Linked DNA regions of Cohaesibacter sp. ES.047. The protein of the gene in region 1 interacts with the protein of each later gene in a pairwise test. Links are inferred from orthologs where the notes say so. Each region holds a gene or a part of one and is shown on either strand. Other genes may lie near its edges.

Region 1 (7,041 bases):
GGAAAACGCGGCATTTGCGCTTCTGCGCCCTTCGAACACCGGCTCGTAATAGCCAGTCAACAGCTCTGGGCCGGTCAGCTCGACCGGCGTGAAATGATCCTCGAAGAAGGCGCGCGCCTCTGAACGGCCCATTCCTTCACACTCAAGGGCAAGTCTTGCAATAGCGACCAGATCTTCGGAGGCCGCACTGCCCGCCCGCATGGTGGGTGGGCGCGTCACGATGGCGCGGGCAGAATGCCAAAAGGCGGCAAAAGCCGCCTCATGATCGTGGGAAGTCCAGCCAGCAAGGTCAGCAAAAGAGATATTGGTGCGACCTGCCATAAGCTGCAACGCTCCTAGTTTTGTGTCGTCGGGGGCCTAAGGGCCGCCCGACTCGCTATCCTTCAAAGAGAATCAGCCAACCTATCATTGCGCTGATTCGGTGCCGACCAACTTCCAGTTCGGGTTGCGGCTGGACATGTCGCGACTGAAAGTCCAGATGTCGGTGACATCATCGATGGCGTTCGGATCGCCTTCGATGACATGGCCAACATCATCCTTGGTGCAAGAGGTGATGGCGGAGACGAAGCGCACCGTGATCTGGGCTTCCTTGCCTTCCACTTCTGCCTCGACGATGGAGGACTTGTTGATACCGATGAAGGTGAACTCAACCCGCAGATTCTGCGCTTCGCGTTCATCGAGAGCCTGACTGAAACCAGCGAACACATCGGCAGCAAGGAGCTTCTTGAGCGTCTTGCGATCCCCTTGAGCGAAGGCCGTGACAATCATTTCGTATGCGACACGAGACCCGGAAATAAAGCCCTCAGGATCAAAATTCTTATCGAGTGCCATCAACTGGCTCAGCGCAGCATTGAGACTGGATCCACTGGGTGCGATCTTTTCAAGGCGCTTGGCCTTCTCGTCTTCGCTTTCCTGCTGGACGGGTCGATCGGGCAGGGAAATCACATTGTCGCCGACATCGTCTGCGGTCGGTGCCTTGTTGCCTTCCGTCTTGTCCGGATCGGCATAGGGATCATAGGGTTCGCGCTCGTTACCCGTTCTGGTCCCCAAGACGTCGCGCAACCGCATGAATAGAACGACCGCGATAACGAGGAAGATGATCGTAATGAAGTCGAAGGATTCGAACATAGGCTTTCCCTGGATCCTTGGTTTTTTGCAGAAAAGACCTGCAAGTCTGATAATTCTTTCTATATGTAGGGGAGGGCTCTTTGCAATTCCAGAAATGAAGCAGCCTGAACCGTAAAAAACACAGGCTTTTAGGGAGTCGTCCGAAATTCAATGCATAGATCGCTCTTTCCCTTCGTTCCATTCCTGCTTCTGATCGTTCCAGTTCTGGAAATCGGGGTCTTTATCATCGTCGGTGGACAAATCGGCGTTGTGCCGACCCTTCTTGGAATCGTGCTCACTGCGCTCATCGGAACCGTTCTCTTGCGTCAGCAGGGATTCGCCCTGATTGCCAAAGCGCAATCGCAAATGGATCAGGGGAAAATTCCGGGCAAGGAGCTGGCACACGGCGTCATGCTGCTGGCTGCCGGGCTCTTGTTGCTGACCCCGGGCTTTGTGACCGACACCTTCGGTTTTCTTTTGCTGGTTCCCTCCATTCGGGATCTGATTTTCCACAGCATCAAGAATCGCCTGATTGTGACCGGTATGCAGGGACAGGCCGGTTTTTCCGCGCACACGCGTGGCCAGACCGGAGGTACCTATTATGAAAGCCATACCTATCGTGCCAACCCCGGAGCCTCGCAATCCGGTCGGCGCACCGGTCCGTCTGACCCATCGATCATCGATCTTGATGACGATGAATTCGACGAAGTGCAAAGACACGATGCCCTAACCTCTGATGCCCCCCATGACAACGGGGCGCCAAAAGACGACAAGTCCCCTTGGGAGAAGTCGTAAGCCTTTGGCCCTTTTCCCACACTGCCACGGAATCGTCGCATAAACCTGAACAAAATCGGCGAAATGCCGACCCTTGCGGGGGGTTCACCTTGTTTCGATCCCGTCAGCATGCTAGGCGCATAGGGAATAGGGGTTTTAAAAAAATCCACACCTGTCTTAACTCAAGCTATCAGGGAAGAGTTTAATGAGCGACGCACAAGAAAATGGCGCTAGCGCTGAAGGCCAGGATCTTCAAATGCCCGGCCTGCGCATTCTGGCGCAATACACCAAGGATCTATCTTTCGAGAACCCGAACGCTCCTGACTCCCTGCGTCCGCGCGAAAATTCTCCGGAAATCAACGTTCAGATCAATGTCAATGCGACCCCGCTTTCCGAGACCGAATTCGAGGCAGAGCTGACGCTCAACGCCACGGCCAAGGACGGGGAAACAACCATGTTCAACGTCGAATTGCTCTATGCCGGCGTTTTCTCGATCTCCAACGTTCCGCAGGAACAGCTGCATCCGTTCGTCATGATCGAGTGCCCACGCATGCTGTTCCCGTTCGCCCGTCAGATCATCTCTGATGCGACCGCACGGGGTGGTTTCCCTCCACTGAACGTCGATCCCATTGATTTCTCTGCACTTTATCGTCAGCGTATGATGGAATTGGCCGCTCAGGAACAGGCCAAACAGCCGACGCAGTAAGCGGTTCAACATAGAATTACAAAAGCCGGTTGATCTGGGATCAACCGGCTTTTTTTGTTTGCTCACTTGGTTGGACGATTTTGTTGCCAGTTTCACGTGAATCCACTCAGTCACCCTTGCATTCAGGGCGCCTATGGCTTTGGTATAGCCCAAACCGGTTCAAGATGGGTCTTCACCAGTGGCCTCAGGCTCCGTCTGAGGCAGATAACGCGCCCAGAGGCTGTCACCCTTGATTTCTTTCAGAAACGTCTGATGACGCTCAATCTCCTCTGCTGACAGGCGTAGCGGCAGGGGGGCCGGTCTTTGTTTGGCAGGCTCGCGATAGCGTTTCGACCATTCCTCCTGTTCGCCCGAAGACGACAGATCCTGATCCTCGGCCGAAAGCATGAGGTTGGTCTGGCGACCGCCAATCAGTTCGAGATAAACGTCAGCGAGTATCTCACTATCGAGCAGAGCGCCGTGGAGCGTTCGCTTGGTGCTGTCGATACTGAAGCGACTGCACAGGGCATCAAGACTGTTGGGGCCTGCAGGAAATCTCTGGCGGGCCATCGCCAGCGTATCAATCACAAGGTCATTGTCGATTTTCGCAAAACCTGCTTTTTCCAGTTCCCAATTGAGAAATTTGACGTCAAAGCTCGCGTTGTGCGCGATGATTGGCGTGTCCTTGATGAAATCATGAAAATCCTGAGCGATCTCGGCAAATTTGGGCTTGTCGGACAGAAACTCCTCTGAGAGACCATGAACCTTGAAGGCCTCTTCGGGCATATCGCGCTCAGGGTTGATATAGACGTGGTAATTGTTGGGCGTTGGAAGATGGTTGATCAGTTCGACACAACCGATCTCGACCACGCGATCCCCGGTGAAGGGATCGAGCCCGGTGGTTTCCGTATCAAACACGATTTCCCGTAAAGCCATTTACTTGGTCTGCCTTTTCTCTCACGCATCGCTCGTCAAGGATCAGCGCATTCTTGCTATCCATGTCGTTGCTGCAAAGTATGGGTTATTCGCGCGTTTGTGCAAAGCGGCTTTTGATCTGATCGAGGATCTCATCCACCTGCGCCCGGGTTTCTTCCAGTGGAAGACCGGTGTCGACCACATAATCCGCTTTTTGCCGTTTGTCCGCATCGGGGATCTGTTTGGCCTTGATGGCCTCAAATTTCTCTTCTGTCATGCCTTCTCTGGCAAGCACACGGGCGCGTTGTACGTCTTCAGGTGCAGAGACAACAACAACTGCATCAAATCGATCCTCAGCCCCCGTTTCGAACAACAGCGGGATGTCGATGAGCACCATGTCCGCCCCGGCATCCTCTGCGCGTTGATAAAAGGCCAGTTCGCGATCGCGCACCAGCGGGTGGATGATGGCTTCCAGCCGCTTCATAGCCTCGGGCTTGCCGATCACATGCTTGGAGAGTTTGGCCCGATCCACGCCGTCAGGGCCGGTGGTGCCGGGAAATTCAGCTTCAATGAGCGGCACAGCTGCGGATCGGTAAAGCGCGTGAACCGCTGCATCGGCATCATGAAGCGGACAGCCGTGGGCCTCGAACATGGCACCCACTGTTGATTTCCCCATACCGATCGAACCCGTCAATCCTAGTCTGATCATGATGATGCCTGATCTTGACCCAGCACCAATGTGCGCACGTCATCCGTGACCTCCGGCCGAGTGCCGAACCAACGCTCAAAACCGGGGACAGCCTGATGAAGCAACATGCCAAGGCCATCGACAATCGGATTGCCGCGGTCCCGCGCCGTCTCCAACAAGCCGGTGATGAGGGGCGTATAGACAATGTCGGTGACAAGAGCCGTTCGGGGCAAAGCGGCCAAATCAAGCTCAAGGGATGGCTGGCCGGACATGCCGAGCGACGACGTGTTGACCAATAGATCGATATCCTCAAGCAGACTTTCCCGTTCATCCCAATCGGCGACGGTGATGGCCTTTCCCATATCAAGCGCATCGAAGTGGAGAGCAAGCGCTTCGGCCCTTTGCCTGGTTCGATTCACAACCGTAACCTTTTCGAACCCGCGCTCGATCAGACCATGGACGATGGGCCGCGCCGCGCCACCTGCGCCCAGCACCAGAGCCTTACTCTTTGCATTTTTGTCCCAGCCCGCATGTCCATGATCGAGATTGGCGAGAAAACCGTAGCCGTCCGTGTTATCGGCGTGGATCTTGCCGTCCTCCAGCCAGAGCGTGTTGGCAGCTCCGAGCCTCTTGGCCGTGGGATGCACGACATCCACAAGGGAAAGCACCGTTTCCTTATGGGGAATGGTGACATTGCCGCCAACAAAACCGTTATCCGCCAGACCTTTGATGAAGCTCTCAAGCTTGTCGGGTTCCACCGCGATTTTCTCGTAGGATCCGATGAGCCCATAGGTTTCGAGCCAATGGCTGTGGATGGCAGGTGACTTGGAATGGGAAATCGGCCAGCCGATTACGAATGCCTTGGCAGAGTGTATCAGATCGGACTGTTGGCTGCGTGGTGATGGCTGCATGGATCAGAATTCCAGATGTTGGTGCGCGCGCAAATAGGACAGAAGCGGCAGCATGGGCAATCCCAGAATGGTGAAATAGTCGCCTTCGATCTTCTCGAAAAGCTGTATTCCAAGACCCTCAAGCTGATAGCAACCGACGCTGGAACGGACCTGATCGCCGACGCGCGCCATATAGTGACCGATTTCTGCGGGTGAGAGGTCGCGCATGGTAAGCGTTGCGCTGGAGACGTAACTCCACAAGGTGATGCCATCCTTCACACAAGCGACTGCGGAATGAAGCTGATGGGTTTGGCCAGCAAGATCAAGAAGCTGTCTTCGGGCCGCCGCATCATCAGCCGGTTTGTTGAAGCGGCGATCTCCCAGACCCAATGTCTGATCCGCACCGATCACCAGACAGCCGGGATTGCGATCAGAAACGTCAATGGCCTTCACACCTGCGAGCAATTCGGCGATGTCTTGAGGCGTGCCACCGGTATCGACGAGTGGTTGTTCTGCGGCACGTTCATCAATTTCAGCGGCAACACACTCGAACGTCAGTCCGGCATTGCTTAAAAGGGTGGCGCGCGCTTGGCTTTTGGATGCAAGGATTAGCGGATACATGGTCTCGTTTGTCTCTCTCGTTATATGTAACGACCTTTAAAAGAGTTGCGGGTCGAACGGAACCTCTGCTTTGAATTTTGTCCAACGGGTTACAGTCAGGGTCACTCCGGCCTGAGCCGTTCCATTTTATGGCGTTGGTCCTGATAGAGACTGTAGATCTCGGCTGCTGTCTCCTCAATGGATTTGCGGGTCACATCCAGAATTGGCCATTGATGGATCTGGCAGAGGCGGCGCGTGTAGGCGATTTCTTCGTTGATCAGCATGCGATTGAGATAATCGCTGCTCTCCTGATCGGCGGGCAGCCCGAGAAGCCGGTGCTGGCGGATCTCCAAAATTTTTCGCGGGCTTGCGACAAGGCCGATCACCAATGGGTGTCGCGCCTGTTCCAGCTCATTGGGAATGGGGAAATTGCTCACGATGGGAATGTTGGCGACGCGAAGCCCGCGCTGCGCAAGATAGAGTGATGTCGGGGTCTTGGTGGTTCTGGAAATGCCCAGAATGACGACGTCGGCTGTCTCGAGAGACTGCAGCGCCTGACCATCGTCATGATACATAGTGTAATTGAGCGCTTCGATCCGCTGAAAGTAGTTGGCATCGAGGCTGTGCTGGGCTGCGACCTGATGACTTTGCCGGGATCCGAGATAGGAATGAAAGAGGTCAAAAACAGATGCCAATATATTGTAGGCCGGCACATGCAATGCCGCGCAAGACTCCTCGAGCCTTGTTGCGTGATCGGCATTGACCAGCGTGTAAAGAACAATCCCCGGCTCGGTCTCAATCTGCTCCAGAATGGCTGAAATCTGGCGCTCAGTCCGAATACCGGAGTGTACATGTTCGATCATGCGTGCGTGGGCATATTGTGCCGATGCTGCGCGACTCACTGCTCGCAAGGTCTCGCCGGTCGCATCGGAAATCAGATGCAGATGATAGAACTGATCGCGCATTTCTTCACTTACCCACCGAGTGTCCCAAGCTTTCTGCTCCGAGGCATAATTCTGTCAATTTTCTGTTGCAATTTCACCCTAGAAGTTGAATCGCGCGCCTGTCGATTCCTCCCCAGCTTGCGGCAGCCCTGTGGGAATCAGGGGACAAACGGCTGCTTTTGCGAGGGTCGGGTTTTTCATGCCCGTTGCCCATAGATTCGTCCCCAGAACGATCTGCGCGGAGGCTGGTTTGTTAACACTCCGTTTACGAAGGTTAACAAACAATTAATGCACAAGCTTTGCAGAATCCGCTACCACAAGTCCCACACAGCTTATCAATTTGTGACGCAACAAAGCGTTCTGGATTCCTTGAGGATTCTGATTTGTCCCCGCAATTCCCGAGTCGGTTAAGAAAGCCTTAATACCCAACCGCGATGG
Region 2 (8,203 bases), 3.6 Mb from region 1 along the record:
ATCATTCACCGCAAGATCGTGCAAAAGACAAACCACATCTGGCGCTACATGTAGGATCCAATCTTCGAGGTTTCCAACATGATCCCGGTTCTTTTTCTCTCCACTGTGCTCATCTGGGGTACGACATGGCTCGCCATTGCATTGCAGGCTGGCCCAGTCCCCGTGCTTGTCTCTGTTTTCTATCGGTTTGCCCTCGCCGGCATCCTCTTTCTGTTCATTCTGGCCGTAACCGGTCGCTTGCGTCTGCCAAAACGCGAGCATCAAGTCTGGCTCGTGGCACAGGCCCTCTGCCTCTTCAGCCTCAATTTCATCTGCTTTTATCATGCCGTTCACTACATCCCGTCGGGATTGGAATCGTTGATCTTCTCGCTGTCCACCATCTTCAATGCCCTCAACGCCCGGATTTTCTATGGTGAGAGAATCAGCGGCAAGGTCATTCTTGCCAGCCTGCTCGGTATCAGTGGACTGGTGCTGCTGTTCGGCCGTGACATCCTTGATGCTGATGCATCAGGCACGCTGACCGGCGTCGGCCTTGCCATGCTGGGCACCCTGTTCTTTTCCCTTGGCAACATGGTCTCGCGTCGCAACAGCAGGGAAGGCATCTCTCCTGTCTTCGCCAACGCCTGGGCCATGAGCTATGGCGCGATTGTCCTGATGCTGCTCATCATACTCACGGGAACACCACTCATAGCCCCTCCAGACGCCACCTATCTGGGAGCGCTGCTTTATCTCGCGGCCATCGGTTCGATTGTTGGCTTCAGCACATATCTCATTCTGGTCGCCCGGATCGGGTCGGCGCGCGCGGCCTATGCCACCGTCCTGTTCCCGATCATCGCCCTTGGCTTGTCGACCGTGTTTGAAGGCTATGTCTGGCACTGGACAGGCTTTGTGGGACTTGGCCTCGCGCTTCTGGGCAACATCGTCATCTTCGCCCCCAGCCGCCGACCCCGCCGCACAGCGCCCATCGCCAAGGATGCAGAGACGGTTGCCTCTTCATAACGACCCGGGCCCATACCTTATGAACACCCAAGATCCGACAGGGCCGCACGGATGGCGTCAAACGGCTCTGTTCTTGGTTCGGCCCCCAGAAGCGTAAGGAGGCGGTGATTATCGAGCCGCAAGGGATATTTCCAATGCGGAATGATCTCGGCCACTTCACGCGGGAACCCGCCAAATGGGGCCAGAAGCCGAAAAAGCCACCACGGCATCGACCAGACCGGCAGTTTTCGGCCAACCGCCTGTCTTATGCCGCCGGTCATCACGAGGCCCGTATCGTCATAGATGCCCTCAAAATGCACCACCTCGAAAGGAAGCAACTCAGCCTCCCGATCCAGTAACATGGCGAAGGCTTCACCAAGATCAGGCAGATAGGCCCAGCTGTGCCCGGCCCGGATCGCCGGATTGACAATGCGTTTCAACCGCTTTCCTCTTGCCACCATGGCCTGAGAAAACCAGCTAGAACCAGCGCCTGGACCAAAGAAGTCGCCGGCTCTGAGGATGAGCACCGGCACTTCGGCTGAAACTGCCCGCAACGCACGTTCCATTTCAACCCTGATCCGGCCCTTGCGGCTGTTGCCGTCCTGCTCGGTCATTTCATCGATGACGCCATGGCTTGCTGCATCAAAATTGTATATCGTGCCCTGCAACACGAGGCGCGCACCGCCCACGGACCGGGCGGCAGCGATGCTGTTTTCCAGCATCGGCATCACCAGCTTGTCCCAGTTTTGGTAGCCGGGAGGGTTCACCGCATGAACAATCACACTCACCCCATCAGCGGCACGCATCACATCATCAAGAACCAGAGCATCGCCCCTGATCCACTCGATGGGGGTGCTTGACGCCGCTTGTGATTTTTCCAGATTGCGCACCATTCCGCGCACCTGCCATCCACGCTCTTATCGGACCGGACCGCAGCGTACCCGACATCGCTTTTGTGAAATCTATGGACGGGACCATGGAGGCCAGCAATTGGGTCATGCGATGCGACAGTCATCCGGCCATGCTCGCCGCTGCCCGCGCAGGGCTGGGGATCGCAATCGCCCAGATCCCGACGATCAAAACCGATCCGCGCCTTCAGATACTGCTCCCCGACCTCGAGCTTCCCCGTCTTGATACATGGGTCGTCACCCATGAAGACTTGCGTCATGTCCCCAAGGTTCGAGCGCTTTTTGACCGGTTGGTCGAGGGGTTCAAGACCTATCGCTAACCCCACCCGCTTAGCCGGCACCCACTTCGACATCGACAACACCGGGAATGGCTTTCATCGCACGGCCCACTTCCGGCGAAACATAATATTTCCCGTTGATCCGCATTTCGACTTCGCAGTCGCCGTCGTCCAGCATCACGATGACAGATACGTCTCCATCCCCTCTGTCATCAAGCTGTGCCTTGAGCGATGTAAGGGGTTTGGGGTCGCGCACAAACACCCGCATGCTCTTCTGGATGCTGCCGCCATCAAGAGGTCGCACATTGTTGATGCGCACCGAAACGCCCTCAGGCCTGAGATCTGCACCGACCTCCAGAATGACCGTCTTGCCCGGCTCAAGCATATCGCGGAACCGATGCAGGGCTTCAGAGAACAGCACCGCCTCATAGGCCCCGGTGGGGTCAGAAATATTGATGATCCCCATGCGGTTCCCAGTCTTGGTCTTGCGCTCCTGACGACCGGTAATGGTGCCGGCCAAACGCCCCGCGCTCGCTCCCTGCTTTACGGCAGCCTCAAAAGGTTGCCAGAACTGGACGCGCATTTTCTCAAGCTGAGGGGTGTAGTCATCAAGCGGATGAGCTGACAGATAAAAGCCAATGACGCTATATTCTTTCTGAAGCTTTTCCTCATTGGTCCACGGACGCGCATTGGGCATGGGCAACGGCGCGGCCTCTTCCTCACCAAACAAGCCTCCCTGCCCCGAAGACGAATCCCGGGCGTGGCTCGCCGCTTCCCCCATGATGACATCAACAGCCGCAACCACTTGAGCCCTGTTGGGGCTCAGCACATCGAATGTCCCGGCCGCAGCAAGGTTTTCGATGGTCCGCTTGTTCAGAACACGCGGGCTGATGCGTTTGGCAAAATCGGCCAGATCCTTGAACGGCTTGTCGCCCCGCACGTCCATGATGTGCTCGGCCGCGGGGTGGCCAACGCCCTTGATCGCCGCCATGGAATAGATGATTGCACCATCCTTCACGACAAATTCAACACCGGACTCGTTGATCGATGGCGGCCGTACCTCGATGCCAAGACGAATGGCATCCCGGCGATATTCGGCCAGTTTGTCGGTGTTGTTCATATCCAGCGTCATGATCCCGGCGAGGAACTCGACCGGATAATTCGCCTTCATATAAGCCGTCTGATAGGCGACGAGCGCATAGGCGGCGGCGTGTGACTTGTTGAAGCCATAGTCGGCAAACTTGGCAACAAGGTCATAGATCTCGGAGGCCTGTTCACGCGGCACCCCGCGCTCCTCGGCACCATCACAGAAAAAGACCCGCTGCTTTTCCATCTCCTCGCGGATTTTCTTACCCATCGCGCGGCGCAGCATATCAGCTTGGCCAAGAGAATAGCCCGACAGGATCTGGGCGATCTGCATCACTTGTTCCTGATAGATGATGATGCCGTAGGTCTCCTTGAGCACGGGCTCAAGCAGCTCATGCAGATAGTCGGGCTTTTCCTCGCCCCTCTTGCGCGCGCAATAGACCGGAATGTTGGCCATCGGGCCGGGCCGGTAGAGCGCCACAATAGCAATGATGTCCTCGAACTGGTCAGGCTGCATGTCGAGCAGGGCCTTGCGCATGCCCATACTTTCCAGCTGGAACACGCCGACGGTTTCACCCTTGGCAAGAATTTCATAGGACGCAGGATCGTCAATGGGGATTTCCGCCAGATTGATCTCGATCCCGCGCTGTGCCACGAACCGAACGGCGGTTTGTAGAACCGTCAGTGTCTTGAGGCCCAAAAAGTCGAACTTGACCAGCCCGGCCTGTTCCACCCACTTCATGTTATATTGCGTCACCGGCATGTCGGAACGCGGGTCCCGGTACATGGGGACCAGCTTGTCGAGCGAGCGGTCGCCGATTACGATCCCCGCCGCATGGGTCGACGCATGCCGATATAGTCCCTCGAGTTTGAGCGAAATGTTGATCAGGCGATCAACGATCTCTTCTTGCTGTCGGGCTTCCTTGAGGCGCGGCTCCTGCTGAAGTGCTTCAGGGAGCGAAACCGATACGGCCCCTTTCATGGGGACCATCTTGCACAGCTTGTCGACCTGCCCGAACGGCATCTGAAGGACACGACCAACGTCGCGCAAAACGGCGCGCGCCTGCAGCGTTCCATAAGTAATGATCTGCCCCACATTGTCCCGACCATACTTGCCTTGAACATAGTGGATCACTTCCTCGCGCCGGTCCTGACAGAAGTCGATGTCAAAGTCAGGCATCGAGACGCGTTCTGGGTTGAGAAAGCGTTCGAAAAGCAGCGCAAAGCGCAAGGGATCAAGGTCAGTAATGGTCAGCGACCAGGCCACGACTGAGCCTGCACCCGAACCACGCCCCGGCCCCACCGGAATATCTTGATCCTTTGCCCATTTGATAAAGTCAGAGACGATAAGGAAATAGCCCGGAAACTTCATGGATTGAATGATATCAAGTTCGAATTCGAGGCGATCCCAATAGTCTTTTTCTTCCTTGCCCGGCGCCAAACCATAAACATCAAGTCGCTGCTGTAGGCCTTCCTTAGCCTGCCGTCTCAACTCAGCCGCCTCGTGACGCTCCGCTTCTTCCGGGTCGGCGTCAGCACCGGCAAAACGGGGCAAAATGGGATTGATGGTCCGGGCACGCGTGCTGCAGCGACGCGCAATCTCGATGGTGTTTTCCAGCGCCTCTGGCAGATCGGAGAAGAGCGCTGCCATTTCATCCTGAGACTTGAAATAATGCTCTGCGGTGAGTTGGCGTCGATCATCCTGAATGAGGACTTTACCCGCGGCAATCGCAATCAGCGCATCATGGGCTTCGAAATCGTCCCGCTCGGCGAAGTAGACATCGTTGGTCGCAACCAGCGGAATGGCCAACGCATAGGCGAGATCAAGAATCTGCGGCTCCACAATTGCCTCATGAGCCATACCGTGGCGCATGATCTCAACATAAAGGCGATCCTCGTAAATATCGTGAAGAGCCTTGAGCCGGTGGCGCGCAGAATCGGTATGATGATTGAACAAAAGCCGATCAACCGGACCATTGCCACCGCCAGTCAGGCAGATGACACCCTCGGCGAACTCCGCGAGGTCCTCGACGAGAACATGGGGGTCCTGGTCATCGTGCGGCTGAAGGAAGGACCGGGATACGAGACGCACCAGATTAGACCATCCGGTGTCGGTCGCTCCGATCAGCACGAGGGTTGGAAAGTGGGTATGGCCGACACCGCCGAAATCTCCGTCGTGAAAGTCGACCTCGACCTGACACCCCAGAATCGGCTGCAGGCCCTCGCCCGCCGCTTTTTGCGAAAACTCCAGCGCCCCGAAAAGGTTTCGTGTGTCCGTAATGGCCACGGCAGGCATCTCAGCCGCCTTGGCCGTCTTGATCAGCTTGCCAACCGGCAAGGCCCCTTCCAGAAGAGAGTAGGCAGAGTGAACATGAAGGTGCAGGAATTTGAGATCGCTTGAGACCCCAGTTACCGCCCCTTCCGTCGTCGGCATCTCAGACATAACACTCCAGCCTCTTGATCATGATCGGTTACGCGCTGCGAAGGCAGCATGAAAGACAAGAGAATAGAAAATGACCTGCGAGTCGCATAGCCAGCCAGCATGCTTTTCGTGTTTATACCCAGCCCCCGCTGATCCTCACGCAAAAGCAAGCCAAGATATCAACAGTCCATCCACTAAACGAGAATTTGCGTCCACACCGTCAACATGGACATGAAGGTAACCAGCGAGCCAAGAGCGAGTACATCACGAATAAGCATTGAAATCCCCTAAGGTTCGTTCTCTATTTAAACCCATTATGTATTTGTTTTGTTCTTTATTCAAGACATTTTTCGACAGAATGCTGTCACTGGAAAAATTAGCATTTACAGAAAGTTACAAGCGGAAAAGCACAAATTGTTCACAAACTGTTCCAGTGGCAGCAGTATCCATGCCACGCATCCACAAGGCGTGGACAGCGTTTGGAAGACGTGAGTATGGGCTCACTTTAGGACACAGCTTATCCTCAGCTGCTCCACAGCCTGATCAACAAATGGACACACCTGTCAGGTCACCGCCAGCCGAACAGCTGCGGATAAATCGAGGTGTGAAAAAGAAAAGGGCTAAAGCTCGACAACCTTGCCATCAACAAGGGTGATCTGTCGATCCATGCGCTCGGCAAGAAACAGATTGTGCGTGGCCACAAGCGCGGCGATGCCAGATTGCTTGACCAGTGAATTGAGCGCCTTGAACACATATTCCGACGTGGTCGGATCGAGGTTGCCAGTCGGCTCGTCAGCGAACAGAACGCGCGGCGCGTTTGCCATGGCACGGGCAATGGCCACCCTCTGTTGCTCACCCCCGGACAACTCGGCAGGACGATGCGAACCCCGGTGATCGATTCTCATATAACTGAGCAGTTCCTTGGCCCGGCTTTCGGCTTCGCCGAGCTTTTCGCCATGGATCAACTGCGGCAGCACGACATTCTCGATGGCCGAGAACTCCGCGAGCAGGTGGTGAAACTGGTAGACGAACCCAATCTCGTTGCGCCGCGTAAGGGTGCGAGCCCGGTCAGGCGCATTACTCTGGGCCTTACCTGCGATATAAACTTCACCTTCGTTCGGTCGTTCCAGAAGGCCCGCCACATGCAACAAGGTCGACTTGCCAGCCCCTGATGGCGCAACAAGAGCAACCATTTCGCCCGCATACACCGACAGATCAATGTCATCGAGCACCATAAGCTTGTTTTCGGCCTGCTCATAGTAGCGTGTCACATTGCGAAGCGCCAATAGCGGCTCTCCCCTGTGATCGACTGGCGCACCCGTATAGGCGAAATCGCTGACCTCATCCGCCTGCCCGGACGGCCCTGCCCCGGCGTAGTTGGCGCCCTCTGAGGGGGGCATTTCCGAGGTTTGAGAGACAGAGGTTGGCATCACCGGCACATACGTTTGCTCTGCAGCCTCAGCGCCGCGTCCGGTCAGACCGGAAAAAACGCCGCGCCCAGACACGTCCTTCACGCTTTTCTTTTTCTCTTCTTCAGACAGCACAGGCCAAAAGAAACTCTTCCTTTTATTCATAGCGCAGCGCCTCCACCGGATCGAGGGTCGCGGCACGCCAGGCCGGATAGAGCGTTGCCAGGAAAGAAAGCAGCAAGGCGATGATCAGAACGGAAACGGTCTCGGTGAAATTCATTTCCGCTGGCAGCTTTGACAGGAAATACAGCTCCGGCGAGAACAACTCGGTGCTGGTTATCCAGGAAACAAACTGGCGGATACTCTCGATATTCAGGCAAACAACCAACCCGAGCGCAAACCCAGCCATCGTTCCGACAAAGCCGATGGCCGCTCCGGTGATCATGAAAATGCGCATGATCGAGGATCGTGTCGCGCCCATTGTCCTGAGGATCGCGATATCGCTGCCCTTGTCCTTAACCAGCATGATCAGGCCGGAAATGATGTTGAGGGCCGCAACCAGAATGATCAGCGTGAGGATGATGAACATCAGATTGCGCTCCACCTCGAGCGCAGAGAAGAAGGTGACATTGCGAAAGCGCCAATCGGTGATATAGACCTGTCGCCCCAGCGCTTCTTCAATCGCAGGACGGATCGCACCAACAGCGTCGGGATCATCGACATAGACCTCGATTGCAGATGCCTTGCCGTCATGATTGAAATAGGTCTGGGCATGTTCGAGCGGCATGAAAATGAAGGTGCCGTCATACTCGCTCATGCCGATCTCGAACACCGCCTTGACCGGATAGGCCTTGATGCGCGGTGCCACACCCATGGGCGTGACCGCACCATTGGGCGAGATCAGCTTGACGCTGTCACCTGCAACAACCCCGAGCGTCCGCGCAAGACGCGAGCCAAGGGCGATGCCCTCCTGATCATCAAAGTCATCAAACGAGCCCTGAAGGACTTTTTGTGAGACGAGATTCAGTTTCTTGATATCAGCCTCGGTCATACCGCGCACGAGCGCACCCGATGATCCACCCGCCGCAGAGGCCAAAATCTGGCCTTCGACAAAGGGGATGG

What was found.
Region 2: the proteins of dnaQ (region 1) and dnaE interact in binary tests that used the Escherichia coli proteins (3 or more experiments, as listed by UniProt). The link is inferred for Cohaesibacter sp. ES.047 from one-to-one orthologs.

The regions. Positions count from the first base shown.
Region 1 is NZ_LT907844.1:768,725-775,765, forward strand. The notes cover bases 1,625-4,533. They hold dnaQ (DNA polymerase III subunit epsilon), read right to left. Parts: upstream 3,503-4,533; coding sequence 2,747-3,502; downstream 1,625-2,746. Other genes in these bases: CPH65_RS03415 (FxsA family protein), read left to right, coding at 1,625-1,902; secB (protein-export chaperone SecB), read left to right, coding at 2,087-2,587; coaE (dephospho-CoA kinase), read right to left, coding at 3,588-4,190; CPH65_RS03435 (shikimate dehydrogenase), read right to left, coding at 4,187-4,533. Outside these bases: CPH65_RS03405 (murein transglycosylase A), read right to left, coding at 1-321; CPH65_RS03410 (Tim44/TimA family putative adaptor protein), read right to left, coding at 406-1,128; more of CPH65_RS03415, read left to right, coding at 1,279-1,624; more of CPH65_RS03435, read right to left, coding at 4,534-5,080; CPH65_RS03440 (Maf-like protein), read right to left, coding at 5,084-5,680; CPH65_RS03445 (pyruvate, water dikinase regulatory protein), read right to left, coding at 5,782-6,624. UniProt on the Escherichia coli protein: DNA polymerase III is a complex, multichain enzyme responsible for most of the replicative synthesis in bacteria. The epsilon subunit contain the editing function and is a proofreading 3'-5' exonuclease.
Region 2 is NZ_LT907844.1:4,370,871-4,379,073, forward strand. What follows is about bases 2,017-6,087. They hold dnaE (DNA polymerase III subunit alpha), read right to left. Parts: upstream 5,694-6,087; coding sequence 2,217-5,693; downstream 2,017-2,216. Other genes in these bases: CPH65_RS20030 (LysR substrate-binding domain-containing protein), read left to right, coding at 2,017-2,206. In the rest of the region: CPH65_RS20020 (DMT family transporter), read left to right, coding at 79-999; CPH65_RS20025 (epimerase), read right to left, coding at 1,017-1,880; more of CPH65_RS20030, read left to right, coding at 1,943-2,016; CPH65_RS20040 (ABC transporter ATP-binding protein), read right to left, coding at 6,293-6,958; CPH65_RS20045 (lipoprotein-releasing ABC transporter permease subunit), read right to left, coding at 7,239-8,203. UniProt on the Escherichia coli protein: DNA polymerase III is a complex, multichain enzyme responsible for most of the replicative synthesis in bacteria. This DNA polymerase also exhibits 3' to 5' exonuclease activity. The alpha chain is the DNA polymerase catalytic subunit.